2 regions of the Caenispirillum bisanense genome follow, and region 2 is predicted to be linked to the other one. Evidence: predicted binding sites of a transcription regulator. Region 2 holds the regulator's gene; the other holds the start of a gene.

Region 1 (7,680 bases), on a different contig from region 2:
TCGTCGAACAGGATGGCGTTGACGTCGGCCCGCACCAGACCGCGGCCGAGGCTGATCTTCTGCTTGGCGTCGGCGGTCAGGTTGCTGGCCTTGCGCGACAATACCGGCGTCATTTCCAGCATCTCGGCGATTTCCTTCACCCGGCGGTCGATCTCGTCGGCCGGGACGCCGCGGTTGCGCAGCGGGAAGGCAAGGTTGTCGCGCACCGTCATGCTGTCGTAGACGACGGGGAACTGGAACACCTGGGCGATGTTGCGCGCCTCCGGCGGCAGCATGGTCACGTCCTCGCCGTCGAACAGGATGCGTCCGTGGCTGGGGGCCAGCAGGCCGGAGATGATGTTGAGCAGCGTCGTCTTGCCGCACCCCGACGGGCCGAGCAGGGCATAGGCGCCGCCGTCGTCCCAGGTCAGGTCGAATTCCTTCAGGGCGTAGTCGCTCTTGGCCTTGGGCTGCGGCACATAGGAATGGGCCAGGCGGGAGAGGTCGATGCGGGCCATGGGCGTGGTCCTTCCTTGCCGGCTCAGGCGGCGGCAGCGGCGGCGGTGGCGGGCGCCGCCACCAGCCGGCCGTCGCGGCCGAATACGAAGAAGCGGTGCGGGTCCAGCCAGACGCGCACCTCGGTGTCGATGGCCGGCTCGTGGACGCCGTGCGCCAGGGCGACCCAGCGGCAGCCGGCATAGTCCATGTGGACGAAGCTTTCCGACCCGGTGATCTCGGTCACCGCCACCACCGCCGACAGGGCGATGGCATCGGGGCGGCCCGCGGCCAGCGCCAGGTGGTTGGGGCGGAAGCCGATGGTGTAGTCGCCGTCGGCAAGGCCGCGCAGCGATCCGGTCGCCGGCACCACCGCCTCGCCGATCCAGGCCATGCCACCGCGCACCTCGATGTCGAGGAAGTTCATGGGCGGGTCGGAGAACACCTGGGCCGTGCGGCGGTCGTGCGGCCGGCGGTAGACCTCCAGCGTCGGCCCGAACTGGGTGACGGCGCCTTCGTGCAGGGTCGCCGTGTGGCCGCCGAGCAGCAGGGCTTCCGCCGGTTCGGTGGTGGCATAGACCAGGATGGCGCCGGAGGCGGCGAAGATGCGCGGCAGTTCCTCCCGCAGTTCCTCGCGCAGCTTGTAGTCCAGGTTGGCGAGCGGCTCGTCCAGCAGCACCAGCTCCGCCCCCTTCACCAGCGCCCGCGCCAGGGCGGTGCGCTGCTGCTGGCCGCCGGACAGTTCCAGCGGCGTGCGGTCGAGCATGCGGTCGATGCGCAAGAGGCGCGCCGCCTCCGCCACCTTGCGGTCGATCTCGTCCCTGGGGCGGCCGGCCACCTTCAGCGGTGAGGCGATGTTCTCCCACACGCTGAGGGTCGGGTAGTTGATGAACTGCTGGTAGACCATGGCGACCGAGCGCTTGCGCACCGGCAGGCCGGTGACGTCGCGGCCGTTCATGACGATGCGGCCGGCGGTCGGCTCGTCGAGGCCCGCCATCAGCCGCATCAGGCTGGTCTTGCCCGACAGGGTGGGGCCGAGCAGCACGTTCAGGCTGCCCCGCTCCAGCCGCAGGGAGACGTCGCGGATGTGCGTCTCGCGGTCCACCACCTTGGAAACGTTGTGCAATTCGAGCGTCATGCCGCCCCTCCCTGGCGCAGGGCCGGGGCGTCCTGGCCGTGTCTGCGCGCCTGCATCCAATCCTCCAGGCGGTCGCGCTGGGCCGGCGTCAGGCGCAGGCCGAGCTTGGAGCGCCGCCACAGCACGTCATCGGCGGCAACCCCCCATTCCTCGTCCATCAGCCAGGCCACCTCGCGCGCGGTCAGGGTGGCGCCGAAGTCCTCGCCCAGGTCGGCGGCGGTGCGGGCATCCTTCAGCATGCGGCCGGCCAGGGTGCCGTAGGCGCGCACCAGCCGGCGGGCCCAGGCTTCGTCAAGGAAGGGATGGGCGGCACGCAGCTGGTCCACCAGCGCATCCACCGCCGTCACCGCGAAATTGCCGCCGGGCAGCGGCGCCGCCGCCGTCCACGGCCGCCCCATGGCGGGGAAGGCCGGCGCCAGCTTCTCCAGCACCGCTTCCGCCAGCTTGCGGTAGGTGGTGATCTTGCCGCCGAAGACGCTGACCAGCGGCGGCTGGTCGCCCTGCCCGTCCACCTCGATCACATAGTCGCGGGTGGCGGCACGGGCCTCGCTGGCACCGTCGTCATAGAGCGGCCGCACGCCGGAGAAGGTGTGAACGATGTCCTCCTGCCGCACCGGCGTCTTGAAGTAGGCGCTGGCGGCACGGCAGAGGTACTCCACCTCGCCGGTGGCGATATGGACGTCGGCGGGGTCGCCCTGGAAGTCCTCATCGGTGGTGCCGACCAGGGTGAAGTCGGTCTCGTATGGCACGGCGAAGATGATGCGCCGGTCCGGGTTCTGGAAGATGAAGGCGCGGTCGTGGTCATAGAGGCGCGGCACGATGATGTGGCTGCCCTTTACCATGCGCACCCGCGCCGGGCTGTTCATGCGCAGGCGGCTGGTCAGCACCTCCGCCACCCACGGGCCGGCGGCGTTCACCACCGCCTTCGCCCGCACATGACGGGCGGCGCCGGTGTCGGCGTCCTCCACCGTCACCAGCCAGCGGTCGCCCTGGCGTTCGGCGCTGCGCAGGCGGCTGCGGGTGTGGACGACGGCGCCGCGGTCGCGGGCGTCCATGGCGTTCAGCACCACCAGGCGGCTGTCTTCCACCCAGCAGTCGGAATACTCGAAGCCCTTGGAGAAGTCGTCCTTCAGCGGCGCGCCGAGCGGGTCGGTGGTGAGGTCGATCTGACGCGTGCCGGGCAGGATCTCGCGGCCGCCCAGGTGATCGTACAGGAACAGGCCGAGGCGGATGAGCCAGCCGGGGCGCAGGCCGTTGTGGTGCGGCAGGATGAAGCGCAGCGGCCAGATGATGTGCGGCGCCGCGCGCAGCAGCGTCTCGCGCTCGATCAGCGCCTCGCGCACCAGCCGGAACTCGTAATATTCCAGGTAGCGCAGGCCGCCGTGGATCAGCTTGGTGCTGGCGGAGGAAGTCGCCCCGGCCAGATCCGCCTGCTCGCACAGGTAGACCGAGAGGCCGCGTCCGGCGGCGTCGCGGGCAATACCACACCCGTTGACGCCACCGCCAATGATGGCGATGTCGAAATCTTGCGGCTGCATGGCCTCCCTTTGCTCCGTCCTGTGGCGGCCGTCGGGTTGCTCCCGGCTAGCCTGGAACGACGGGGCCCCGAGCCGAGGGAACCCATCACGGAACTTTCACTAAGGAGGCTAGTCGAAAATCTGCGGCTTGCAAAGTGAAAATTACGAAATCGGAAACGCGGGTTTCGCACTCTTTCGTCTTAGCGGTCAGGCCGGTGCGATTTCCACCCGCACGCCGGCATCGGCGCACACTTTCGCAAGGCTTTCCGGCGGCTCGGCATCGGTGACCAGGACGTCGATCTGGGCGATGTGGCCGATGCGCACCGGGGCGCTGCGGCTGAACTTCATGTGATCGGCCACCAGCACCACCGTGCGGGCATTCGCGATGATGGCCTGCGACACCCGCACCTCGCGGTAATCGTAGTCGAGCAGGGCACCGTCTTCCTCGATGGCCGAGGCGCCAATGACGGCGTAGTCGACCTTGAACTGGTTGATGAAGTCGGTGGCCGATTCGCCGACGATGCCGCCGTCGGAATGCCGCAGCACGCCGCCGACGATGATCGTCTCGATCTGAGGAACCTGGTGCAGGATGTTGGCAACGTTGATGTTATTGGTGATGGCCAGCAGGTCGCGGTGGGCCGTCAGGGCGCGCGCCACTTCCTCCGTCGTGGTGCCGATGTTGATGAACAGCGAGCAGTCGTCGGGGATAAGCGAGGCGGCATGGCGGCCGATACGGCCCTTCTCGTCGGCGGCCAGCACCCGGCGGGCGTCGTAGCGCAGGTTCTCCACGCTGCTGGCCAGCACGGCGCCGCCATGGACGCGCTTGAGCAGGCGGCGGTCGCACAGGTCGTTGAGATCCTTGCGGATGGTCTGCGGCGTGACACCGAACCGCACCGCCAGATCATCCACCACCACCCGCCCCTGGTCGCGCGCCAGGGTGAGGATGTCGGCCAGCCGCGGCGTCAGGTCCTGCATGGAAACACCCTCCCCTTTTCGTTTTCTTTCGTTTCAGCCTGCCACGAAATTCGCCGTGGCGAAAGGTTCGCGGCGGATGCGCATCCGAAAGAAACGAAAGCGGAGGGTGCCTTTCCACCTCCGGCCGAGGCCATGCCGGCTCAGGCGAGATCCCACACCAGCACTTCGGACTCATCGGCGAGCCCTTCCAGGGTGACGGCGGCCTCGTCACTGACCGCGGCGCCGTCGCCTTCGCGCAAGGTGAGGTCGTCGAGCGCCACGCCGCCGCGCACCACCTGCACCCACAGGTGCCGGCCGGGCGTCACCGGCGCCGTCACCGCCTGCCCCGCCGCCAGCAGCGCCGCCGACAGGCTGACGTCCTGGTGGATGGGCAGCGAGCCGTCGCGGCCGTCGGGGGACACCAGCAGCGCCAGCCGGCCGCACTTGTCCTGACGGCCGAAGCGCTTCTGCACGTAGCCGGGCGTCAGCCCGTTCTCGCGCGGCAGCACCCACATCTGCAGGAAGCGCACCGGATCGCTGTCGGAGCCGTTGAACTCCGAATGGCGGATGCCGGTGCCGGCGGTCATAACCTGCACCTCGCCCGGCCCCACCGTCTCCACGTTGCCGAGGCTGTCCTTGTGGGCGAGCGTGCCATCGACGACGTAGGAGATGATCTCCATGTCGCGGTGGCCGTGCTCGCCGAAGCCGGCGCCCGGCACCACGCGGTCGTCGTTGATGACCCGCAGGGTGCGGAAGCCCATGTGGCGCGGGTCCATGTAATGACCGAACGAGAAGGTATGACGGCTGTCCAGCCAGCCGAAGTCGGCATGGCCGCGTTCTTCGGATCGGCGCAGGGTGATCATGGTTATGTCCTCCGACAGGAGTGCTGTTGCCGTCCAATATGATCGTTTCCCTCCAGGCCACCAGACGGCGCACCGGAACAACATTGTTTCCCTGCGGTCGTCATGCTGCCTGGAGGATGATCAAGGCGTTGTTCATGACAGTTTGATGACAGTCACCGAACGGGAGCCATGGAAATCGGACCCGGCACCAGCGGCCTCATAGAAGTCCTCGGCGGCGTGGCGCTGCTGCTGTGGGGCCTGCGCATGGTGCGCACCGGCGCCATCCGGGCGCTCGGCTCCCATCTGCGGCTGGCGGTGGCGCGGGCGACCGGCAACCGCTTCAGCGCCGCCGCCACCGGCGCCCTGCTCACCACCCTGGTGCAGTCGAGCACCGCCGTCATCATGCTGGCCGGCTCCTTCGCCAGCCGCGGGCTGCTGACCACCGTCGCCGGCCTGGCGCTGGCGCTCGGGGCCGATGTCGGCACCACCGTGGTGGCGCAGGTGCTGAGCTTCAACCTCGGCCCCCTGGGTCCGCTGCTGGCCGTGGCCGGCTTCGCCGTGTTCTCCCTGTGCCGCAGCAAGACGTGCCGCAACACCGGCCGCATCCTGCTCGGTCTGGCGCTGGTGCTCATCGCCCTCGGCCTCATCGTCGGCGGGTCGGAGCCGGTGCGCCAGTCCAACCTGATGCAGCAGGTGATCGCCGCCCTCGGCAACGAGCCGCTGCTGGCCCTGCTGCTGGGCGCCCTGCTCACCTGGGTCAGCCATTCCAGCCTCGCCATGGTGCTGCTGGTGATGTCGCTGGTGGCGGCCGGCGACATGCCGTTGACGGTGGCCTATCTGCTCACCCTCGGCGTCAACCTGGGCGGTCCGCTGCCGGCCCTGGTGGCGAGCATGCCGGGACCGCCGGAGGGGCGCCGCATCGCCGTCGGCAACCTGCTGTTCCGGCTGGTGGGCGTCGCCGTGGCGCTGGCCCTGCTGCCGCTGATCGAGGATGCGGTGGCCGCCCTCGCCGCCGATCCGACACGGCAGATCGCCAACTTCCACATGCTGTTCAACATCGCCCTGGCGGTGGTGTTCCTGCCGCTCATCGGCCCGGCGGCGAAGCTGGTGACCCGCATGGTGCCGAAGGCGCCGGAGGAGGAGGCCGGCGCCGGCGGCCCCATCCAGCCCCTGCACCTGCGCGAGGATCAGGTGGCCGACGTGCCCCACGCCCTCAACAACGCCACCCGCGAGGCGCTGCGCATGGGCGATCTGGTGTTCTGCATGCTCGACGCCAGCATCACCCCGTTCCGCCAGCGCGACCCGGCTGCCATCAAGACCATCGAGCGCATGGACGACGACGTCGACCGCCTGAACGAGGCCATCAAGCTCTACCTGACCGAAATCAGCCGCCAGCCCCTCAGCGCCGAGGAAAGCCGCCGCTGCATGGCCATCTTCAGTTTCGTCACCAACCTGGAGCACATCGGCGACATCATCGACCGCAACCTCATGGCCCTGGCGGAGCGCAAGGAGAAGCGCAGCCTCGCCTTCTCCGACGCCGGCCGGCGCGAGATCGAGCGCCTGCACCGCCGGCTGGTGGACAACTTCCAGACCGCCCTCAACGTCTTCCTGTCCGGCGAAACCGACCTTGCCGAGCAGCTTCTGGAGGAAAAGCGCCTTTACCGAGAGCAGGAATTCCGCGCCACCCAGCGCCACCTGGACCGCCTGCGCAAGGGCTATGCCGAAAGCATCGAGACCAGCGCCATCCACCTGGACCTGCTGCGCGATTTCAAGCGCATCAACTCCCACATCACCGCCGTCGTCTACCCGGTCCTCAGCCCCGGTGGCCGCGCCTTCAGCGGCGATCCGGCCGGCGATGCCGGGCGCACCACCTGACCGCGTTCATCCGGCAGTCATGCAACGGCCGTCCCCGCCCTGCGTAGACGCAGCAACGCTGCAGTTCACCAGGACAGGGAGAAGAAACCATGGCCCGCACCATGACGACGGCCGGCGCGACGGCAGCGGCGGCCACCGCGGCGGCGCTGATCGCCTCCGCCGTGCCCGCCCAGGCGCAGGTGGCGCAGATCTACAACGGCGAGCACGGGCCGGTGGAGATCGCCGTGGTGGCCGAGGGGCTGGAGCACCCCTGGGCCGTCGCCTTCCTGCCCGACGGCCGCATGCTGGTGACCGAACGCCCCGGCCGCCTGCGCATCGTCGGTACCGACGGCAGCCTGTCGCCGCCGCTGGCCGGCCTGCCGGAGATCTATGCCGAGGACCAGGGCGGCCTGCTCGACGTCCACCTGCACCCGGACTTCGCCGAGAATTCGCTGGTCTACCTCACCTTTTCCGAACCCGGCGGCGAGGGCGCCTCCACCGCCGTGCTGCGCGGCCGGCTGACCGACGATGCGCTGGAGGCGACGGAAATCGTCTTCAGCCAGCAGCCCAAGGTCTCCGGCGGCAAGCACTTCGGCTCCCGCCTCGCCTTCGCGCCCGACGGCACCCTGTTCGTCGGCCTGGGCGAGCGGTTCAAGTTCGAGCCGGCGCAGGACCTGCGCAGCCACCTGGGCGCCGTGGTGCGCGTCAACGACGACGGCAGCGTGCCCGACGACAACCCCTTCGTCGGCCGCGACGATGCGCAGGCGGAAATCTGGTCCTACGGCCACCGCAACATCCAGGGCGCCGCCATCCACCCCGAGACCGGCGAGCTGTGGGTTCACGAGCACGGCCCCCTCGGCGGCGATGAACTGAACATCCCCGAGGCCGGCAAGAACTACGG
Region 2 (7,680 bases):
CCTGGGCGAGACGGCGCCGCTGCTGATGATCGGCATGGTGGCTTTCGTGGTCGACATTCCCGGCGGCCCCATGGACCCGGCGACCGTTCTGCCGGTGCAGATCTTCCTGTGGGCCGACAGCCCGGAACGTGCCTTCGTTGCCCGCACCTCGGCGGCCATCATGGTTCTTCTCGCCTTCCTGGTGGTGATGAACGCGGCTGCCGTCCTTCTCCGCAAGAAGTTCGAACGCCGCTGGTAGGACCCGCCATGAACAGCCAAGCCACCGCCGCCCAGGTCCAGACCGACGCCGCCGCCGCCGCGCCGCAGGGCACCGCCGGGTCGCCGCTCGTCGGTCCGGGCGAGAAGGCCAAGGTCTCCGCCCGCAAGGCCAACGTCTATTACGGCGACAAGCACGCCATCAAGGACGTCGCCCTGGACATCAAGCAGAACGAGGTGACCGCCTTCATCGGTCCGTCGGGCTGCGGCAAGTCGACGTTCCTGCGCTGCCTGAACCGCATGAACGACACCATCGACAGCGCCCGCGTCACCGGCACCATCACGCTCGACGGCGACGACATCTACGACCGCCGGGTGGACGTGGTGCAGCTGCGCGCCCGCGTCGGCATGGTGTTCCAGAAGCCGAACCCGTTCCCGAAGTCCATCTTCGAGAACATCGCCTACGGCCCGCGCATCCACGGCATCGCCCGCCACAAGGACGAGCTGGAAGAGATCGTCATGACCAGCCTGGAACGGGCCGGTCTGCTGGCCGAGGTGAAGGACCGCCTGGACCAGCCCGGCACCGGCCTGTCGGGCGGCCAGCAGCAGCGCCTGTGCATCGCCCGCGCCATCGCCGTCAGCCCGGAAGTGATCCTGATGGACGAGCCGTGCTCGGCGCTGGACCCCATCGCCACGGCCAAGATCGAGGAACTGATCGACGAGCTGCGGCAGAACTACACCATCGTCATCGTCACCCACTCCATGCAGCAGGCGGCCCGCGTCTCGCAGCGCACCGCCTTCTTCCACCTGGGCAACCTGGTGGAGTGCGGCGACACCGAACAGATCTTCACCAACCCGCAGCACCGCCTGACGCAGGGCTACATCACCGGCCGCTTCGGCTGAGCCGGTAACCCCCGCCCCGCCGCAGCAGCGGTCGAAGCAGGAGAGGCACCGTGGAACAGCGTCCTTCAGAGCACACGGTCAGCGCCTTCGGCGAGGAGCTGCGCGACCTGGGCGACATGATCGTCCGCATGGGCGGCCTGGCCGAGGCGCAGCTTGCCTCGGCCCTGCAGGCCCTGTCGCGGCGCGACAGCGACCTCGCCGCCCGCGTCGTCACCGCCGACGCCAAGGTCGACGAGATGGAGCAGGAGGTGCACGCCTGCGTCGTGCGCCTCATCGCCCTGCGCCAGCCGGTGGCCGACGACCTGCGCAACGCCGTCGGCGCCCTCAAGATCGCCGCCGACGTCGAGCGCATCGGCGACTATGCCGCCAACGTCGCCAAGCGGGTGCTGGTGCTCAACCAGCTGCCGCTGGTGCGGCCGGTGGCGGCGGTGCCCAGCATGGGGCGCATCGTGCAGGAACTGATCAACGACGTGCTCGACGCCTATGTCGAACGCGACGTGCGCAAGGCCATCGACGTCTGGCAGCGGGACGAGGAAGTGGACGAGCTGCACACCAGCCTGTTCCGCGAACTGGTCACCGACATGATGGAGGATGCGCGCAACATCACCGCCTGCACGCACCTCATGTTCATCGCCAAGAACATCGAGCGCATCGGCGACCACGCCACCAACATTGCGGAAACCATCCATTTCCTGGTCCAGGGCACGCCCCTGCGCGGCCAGCGGCCCAAGGGGGCCGACCAGGACTACAGCCTGCCGGCGCAGGACGCACCGGCCAGGGCCAAGGACGCGACGGAGTAGACGCAGAGATGAAGCCGCTTGTCATGATCGTCGAGGACGAAATCGCCCTCGTCACCATGCTCCGCTACAACCTGGAGAAGGAAGGCTATCGCGTCGTCGAGGCCACCGACGGCGAGGAAGCGCTGACGGTCGCCGCCGAGAACACGCCCAACCTCATCCTGCTCGACTGGATGCTGCCGATGATGTCGGGCATCGAGGTCTGCCGCCAGCTGCGCCGCAAGCCGGCGACCCGCGACGTGCCCATCATCATGGTCACCGCCCGCGGCGAGGAAAGCGACAAGGTGCGCGGCCTCAACACCGGTGCCGACGACTACATCACCAAGCCGTTCTCCATGCCCGAGCTGATGGCCCGCATCGGTGCCCTGCTGCGGCGCTCGCAGCCGGTGGCGCAGAGCAAGGGCGTGCTCACCTACGAAGACATCACCATGGACCTGTCGGCCCACCGCGTCACCCGCGCCGGCCGCTACGTCCACCTGGGCCCGACCGAGTTCCGCCTGCTGCAGTTCCTGATGGAGCATCCCGGCTGCGTGTTCTCGCGCGAGGAACTGCTGAACGCCGTGTGGGGGCCGGACATCTATGTCGAGCCGCGCACCGTCGACGTCCACATCCGCCGCCTGCGCAAGGCGCTGAACGGCGAGACGGAGCAGGACGTCATCCGCACCGTGCGCGCCGCCGGCTACGCCCTGGACGCCAACGCCGTCATCGCCTGAAACGTCGGGCCGGCGGGTGGCCGGCCCGACTTTCGATGTACAACCGTAGTAAGAAAGAGCCGCCGAACCGTCGCGCCGCTCCTGTCGTTGACGCCCTGATTTAGAACTTTTCTGAAAAGGGCTTCAGCGATGGCATCCACCGGCGACAACGGCGGCTACCAGCCGCGCACCTATGGCGATCAGCAGCATCTGGCGGGGCGCGGCGGCGAGACCCACCAGACGGCGGAGGGCACCGGCGGGCCGGCGCTCACCACCAACCAGGGCGTGCCCATCGCCGACGACCAGAACTCGCTGAAGGTGGGCGGCCGCGGCCCCATGCTGATGGAAGACTTCGTCTTCCGCGAGAAGCTGTTCCACTTCGACCACGAGCGTATCCCCGAGCGGGTGGTCCACGCCCGCGGCTACGGCGCCCACGGCTTCTTCGAGCCCTACCGGTCGCTGGCCGATCTCACCTGCGCCGACCTGTTCCAGCGGCAGGGGGAGCGCACGCCGGTGTTTGTGCGCTTTTCCACCGTCGCCGGCAACAAGGGCTCGGCCGACCTGGCGCGAGACGTGCGCGGCTTCGCGGTGAAGTTCTACACCAAGGAAGGCAACTGGGATCTGGTCGGCAACAACATCCCGGTCTTCTTCATCCAGGACGGCATCAAGTTCCCCGACGTCGTCCACGCCGCCAAGGACGAGCCCGACCGCGGCTTCCCGCAGGCGCAGACGGCCCATGACAACTTCTGGGACTTCATCTCGCTGACGCCGGAAAGCATCCACATGGCGCTGTGGATCATGTCCGACCGCACCATCCCGCGCAGCTTCCGCATGATGGAAGGGTTCGGCGTCCATACCTTCCGGCTGGTCAATGCCGAGGGCGTCTCCCACTTCGTCAAGTTCCACTGGAAGCCCAAGCTCGGCATGCAGTCGGTGGTGTGGAACGAGGCGCTGAAGATCAACGGCGCCGACCCCGATTTCCACCGCCGCGACCTGTGGGATGCCATCCAGGCCGGCGACTACCCGGAATGGGAACTGGGCCTGCAGGTGTTCACCGAGGAGCAGGCGGAAGCCTTCTGGTACGACGTGCTCGACCCGACCAAGATCGTGCCCGAGGAAGAGGTGCCGGTGGAGCCGGTGGGGCGGCTGGTGCTCGACCGCATGGTGGACAACTTCTTCGCCGAGACGGAGCAGGTGGCCTTCTGCACCCAGAACATCGTCCGCGGCATCGACTTTTCCGACGATCCGCTGCTGCACGGGCGCAACTTCTCCTACCTCGACACCCAGCTGAAGCGCCTGGGCAGCCCCAACTTCACCCACCTGCCCATCAACGCGCCCAAGTGTCCGTGGCACAACCTGCAGCAGGATGGCCACATGGCCATGTTCAACCCACGCGGCCGGGTGAACTACGAGCCCAACTCGTGGAGCGGCGACATCCCGCGCGAGACCCACGAGCGCGGCTTCCGCACCTATCCGGCCCCGGTGGAGGGGCGCAAGCTGCGCGAACGGTCGGAAACCTTCGCCGACCATTACTCGCAGGCGCGGCAGTTTTACATCAGCCAGACCAAGGTGGAGCAGGGCCACATCATCGATGCCTTCACCTTCGAGCTGAGCAAGGTGGAAACGCCGGCCATCCGCGCCCGCGTCGTCAGCCACCTGCGCAACGTCGACGAGGGGCTGGCCAAGGCGGTGGCGGAGCGCCTGCGCCTGCGCGACCTGCCGGAAAAGGCGCCGGCCGCTATGCCGACCCGCATGGACCTGCCGCCGTCGCCGGCGCTGTCCATCCTGGAGCGGCAGATGAAGACGCTGAAGGGCCGCAAGGTGGGGGTGCTGGTGACCGACGGGGTGGATGCCGCCGTCCTCGGCGCCCTGCGCAGCGCCCTGACAGCGGAAGGCGCCATGATGAAGGTGGTGGTGCCCCACATCGGCGGCGTCGAGGCCTCCGACCGGAGCTGGATCGAGGGCGACGAGAAGATCGACGGCGGCCCCTCCGTCGTATTCGATGCGGTGGTGGTGGCGCCGGGGCCGCAGGGCGCCGACCTGCTGGCGCGGGAGGCGACGGCGCGCGATTTCGTCACCGACGCCTTCGCCCACATGAAGATCATCGGCTGGCTGCCGCCGGCGCAGGCGCTGCTGGAGAAGGCGGGCATCTTCGCCGACCTGGACGACGGCTGCGTGCGCCTGGACGGGGCGGCCGACGTGGCGCAGTTCGTCGCGGCGGCCAAGCAGGTGCGCTACTGGCCCCGGGAACCGAAGGTGAAACAGGTCTGAAAGACCTGAAGCTCCTTGTGATGCAAGCAAAACGGCGGCCCCATCAGGGGCCGCCGTCAGCGCGACTCGAAGGGGCCAATCAGGCGCCGATGGCCCTGGCCAGATAGGCGTCGATCACCTTCACCAGCGCTTCCTGGTGGTCGGTGAAGCTGTGGTTGGCGCCCTCGATGGCGGTGTAGTCGATGGTGATGTTCTTCTGCTGCTGCAGCTTGGCCGCCAGCTTGGCGGCGGCGGCTTCCGGCACGCGCTCGTCCTTGCTGCCGTGGACGATCAGGCCCGACGACGGGCAGGGGGCCAGGAAGGTGAAATCGTACTGGTTGGCCGGCGGCGCCACCGACACGAACCCCTCGATCTCCGGCCGGCGCATCAGCAACTGCATGCCGATCCAGGCGCCGAAGGCAAAGCCGGCGACCCAGCAGGCGCCGGCGTTGTGGTTGATCTGCTGCATCCAGTCGAGCGCCGAGGCGGCATCCGACAGCTCCCCCTGACCGGCGTCATAGACCCCCTGCGACCGGCCGACCCCGCGGAAATTGAAGCGCAGCACCGAAAAGCCGCGGCGGGCGAAGGTGTGATAGGTGTTGTAGACGACCCGGTTGTTCATGCTGCCGCCCTGCTGCGGATCGTGGTGCAGAACCAGGGCGATGGGGGCATTCGGCCGCTTCGAGTGGTGATAACGGCCTTCCAGGCGGCCTTCCGGCCCGTTGAAGATCACTTCAGGCATGGGTGCGGTGAGCCTTGGCTTCTGGCGCGGCGGAAGGGATCGGAACAGGGCGCGCGACGGGATGGGAAAGCCCCCGGTGAAGTGTCCCGCCGGCCGTCGCGGAAAGGGGCGTCAGTGGCCCCAGGCAAACTTGACCGGCATGGTCGGGGATCATATATTCAACTCCACAGGGGCCATGGCCTCTGTTATCTACTGTTGCGCGGCGGGTCGCGAAGGTGCGACCCGGCCGTGTAAAACGGGGCGCATATTAGCACACTCGACGCAGCAATTTTCAACAGATTTCGAAGATGTTCGCACGACTCAAGGAAGACATGGACGCCATTCTGGCCCGCGATCCGGCCGCCCGCTCGCGGCTGGAGGTCTTCCTCTGTTATCCGGGCTTCCATGCCATCGCCATGCACCGGCTGACCCATTGGCTGTGGGGCAAGGGCGTGCGGCTGCCGGCCCGGTTCCTGTCGCATGTGGCGAAGATGTTCACCGGCGTCGAGATCCATCCGGGTGCCAGGATCGGCCGTCGCGTCTTCATTGATCATGCCACCGGCGTGGTCATCGGCGAGACCGCCGAGGTGGGTGATGACGTGACGCTGTACCAGGGCGTGACCCTGGGCGGCACCTCGCTGCACAAGGGCAAGCGCCACCCGACCCTGGGTGCCGGCGTCATCGTCGGCTCCGGCGCGCAGATCCTCGGCCCCCACACGGTGGGGGAGGGGGCGCGCGTGGGTGCCAACGCGGTGGTGCTGGACGAGGTTCCGCCGGGCGTCACCGTGGTCGGCATTCCCGCCCGCATGGTGATGCGCAAGCCCAAGGGGATCGAGGAAGACTTCTGCGCCTACGGCCTGCCGTCGGAACACCTGCCGGACCCGGTCGTGCGCACCATGGATGCCCTGCGGGCCCAGATCAGCGCCCTGATGGACCGGGTGGAAACCCTGGAGCGCGAGCGCGACCAGGCCGCCGGCCAGCCGGGCACCCCGGCCGCCGCCCCGGTGCCGCCGGTCACCGTGCGGGCGCCCCGTCTGCCGCAGGTGGTGGCCGACAACAGCGACGTGCTGCGGTCCGGCGACGCGGCGGACGGCCCGGAGATGGAGGCGATCCGCCTGCCGGATGCTTCCCCCGCCGCCGGCGATGCCGCCTCTCCCCTCGCGGGCGGGCCCACCGCGGGCGTGGACGAAGAAGAAGACGCGCGCCGCGCGGCCTCCGGCGGGAGGCCGGCGTGATTACGGTGCACAAGGGATCGGGAACGGTCGGAACCGCTGCCGCGGCACCGGCCCAGAGGGAGTACGGACCGTGAGACTGAGTACGAAAGGCCGCTACGCGGTGATGGCGATGGGGGACCTTGCCTCGCACTCGCAGGGCAAGCCGGTGGCCTTGGCGGATATCGCCGAGCGGCAGGAAATCAGCCTGTCCTACCTTGAGCAGCTGTTCGGCAAGCTGCGCAAGGGCGGTCTGGTGCGCAGCGTGCGCGGTCCCGGCGGCGGCTACCTGCTGTCGCGCCCGGCGGGCGAGATGCGCATCTCCGACATCATCCTGGCGGTGGACGAGCCGATCCAGACCACCCGCTGCACCCCGGGCACTCCGGCCGGCTGCCACAACAACAAGGGCCGCTGCCTGACCCATGACCTGTGGGAAGAGCTGGGCAACCAGATCTACCTCTACCTGTCCAGCGTGACCCTGGAGCAGGTGGTGCAGCGCAAGGTTCTGGGTACCAGCGGCCTGTTCGGCGACCCGGCCATCAGCGCCGCTGCCCAGTAACGCCGCGCAGCCCTCAGGCCGCCGTGCGGCCGAGGCGGGAGACGGTCCCGCCCCGGCCCGCTGGCGGTCTTTCCATGTCTGATCCAGATGATCCGCCCATGACCCGGCCGGTGCACTACCTCGACCACAACGCCACCGCCCCCATCCGCCCCGAGGCGGCGGCGGCGGTGATGCGCGCCCTGACCGACGGCGGCAATCCGTCGTCGGTCCATGCCGTCGGTCGCCGCGCCCGAGCGGTGGTGGACGATGCCCGCGAGGCGGTGGCGGCGCTGGTCAACGCCCGGCCGGAGCAGGTGATCTTCACCTCCGGCGGCACCGAATCCGACGTGCTGGCCTTACGCGGCTGCGGCCG

What was found. The regulator PhoB, encoded in region 2, activates phosphate uptake and scavenging genes when phosphate is short. The targets are predictions, from matches to a motif close to TNTCATAAAACTGTCA.
Region 1: the regulator PhoB is predicted to act here: its motif matches at 5,082-5,097, upstream of ABD056_RS02660 (Na/Pi cotransporter family protein).

What each region holds. Positions count from the first base shown of each region.
Region 1 covers NZ_BAAAEP010000002.1:200,057-207,736, forward strand. The annotation lists gene ABD056_RS02635 (ABC transporter ATP-binding protein) at 1-497, opposite strand, end outside; gene ABD056_RS02640 (ABC transporter ATP-binding protein) at 521-1,612, opposite strand; gene glpD (glycerol-3-phosphate dehydrogenase) at 1,609-3,150, opposite strand; gene ABD056_RS02650 (DeoR/GlpR family DNA-binding transcription regulator) at 3,337-4,104, opposite strand; gene ABD056_RS02655 (pirin family protein) at 4,245-4,946, opposite strand; gene ABD056_RS02660 (Na/Pi cotransporter family protein) at 5,115-6,800, shown strand; gene ABD056_RS02665 (PQQ-dependent sugar dehydrogenase) at 6,890-7,680, shown strand, end outside.
Region 2 covers NZ_BAAAEP010000012.1:32,417-40,096, forward strand. The annotation lists gene pstA (phosphate ABC transporter permease PstA) at 1-238, shown strand, start outside; gene pstB (phosphate ABC transporter ATP-binding protein PstB) at 247-1,098, shown strand; gene phoU (phosphate signaling complex protein PhoU) at 1,149-1,898, shown strand; gene phoB (phosphate regulon transcriptional regulator PhoB) at 1,907-2,608, shown strand; gene ABD056_RS07615 (catalase) at 2,738-4,858, shown strand; gene ABD056_RS07620 (alpha/beta hydrolase) at 4,938-5,579, opposite strand; gene cysE (serine O-acetyltransferase) at 5,858-6,793, shown strand; gene ABD056_RS07630 (Rrf2 family transcriptional regulator) at 6,864-7,328, shown strand; gene ABD056_RS07635 (cysteine desulfurase family protein) at 7,427-7,680, shown strand, end outside.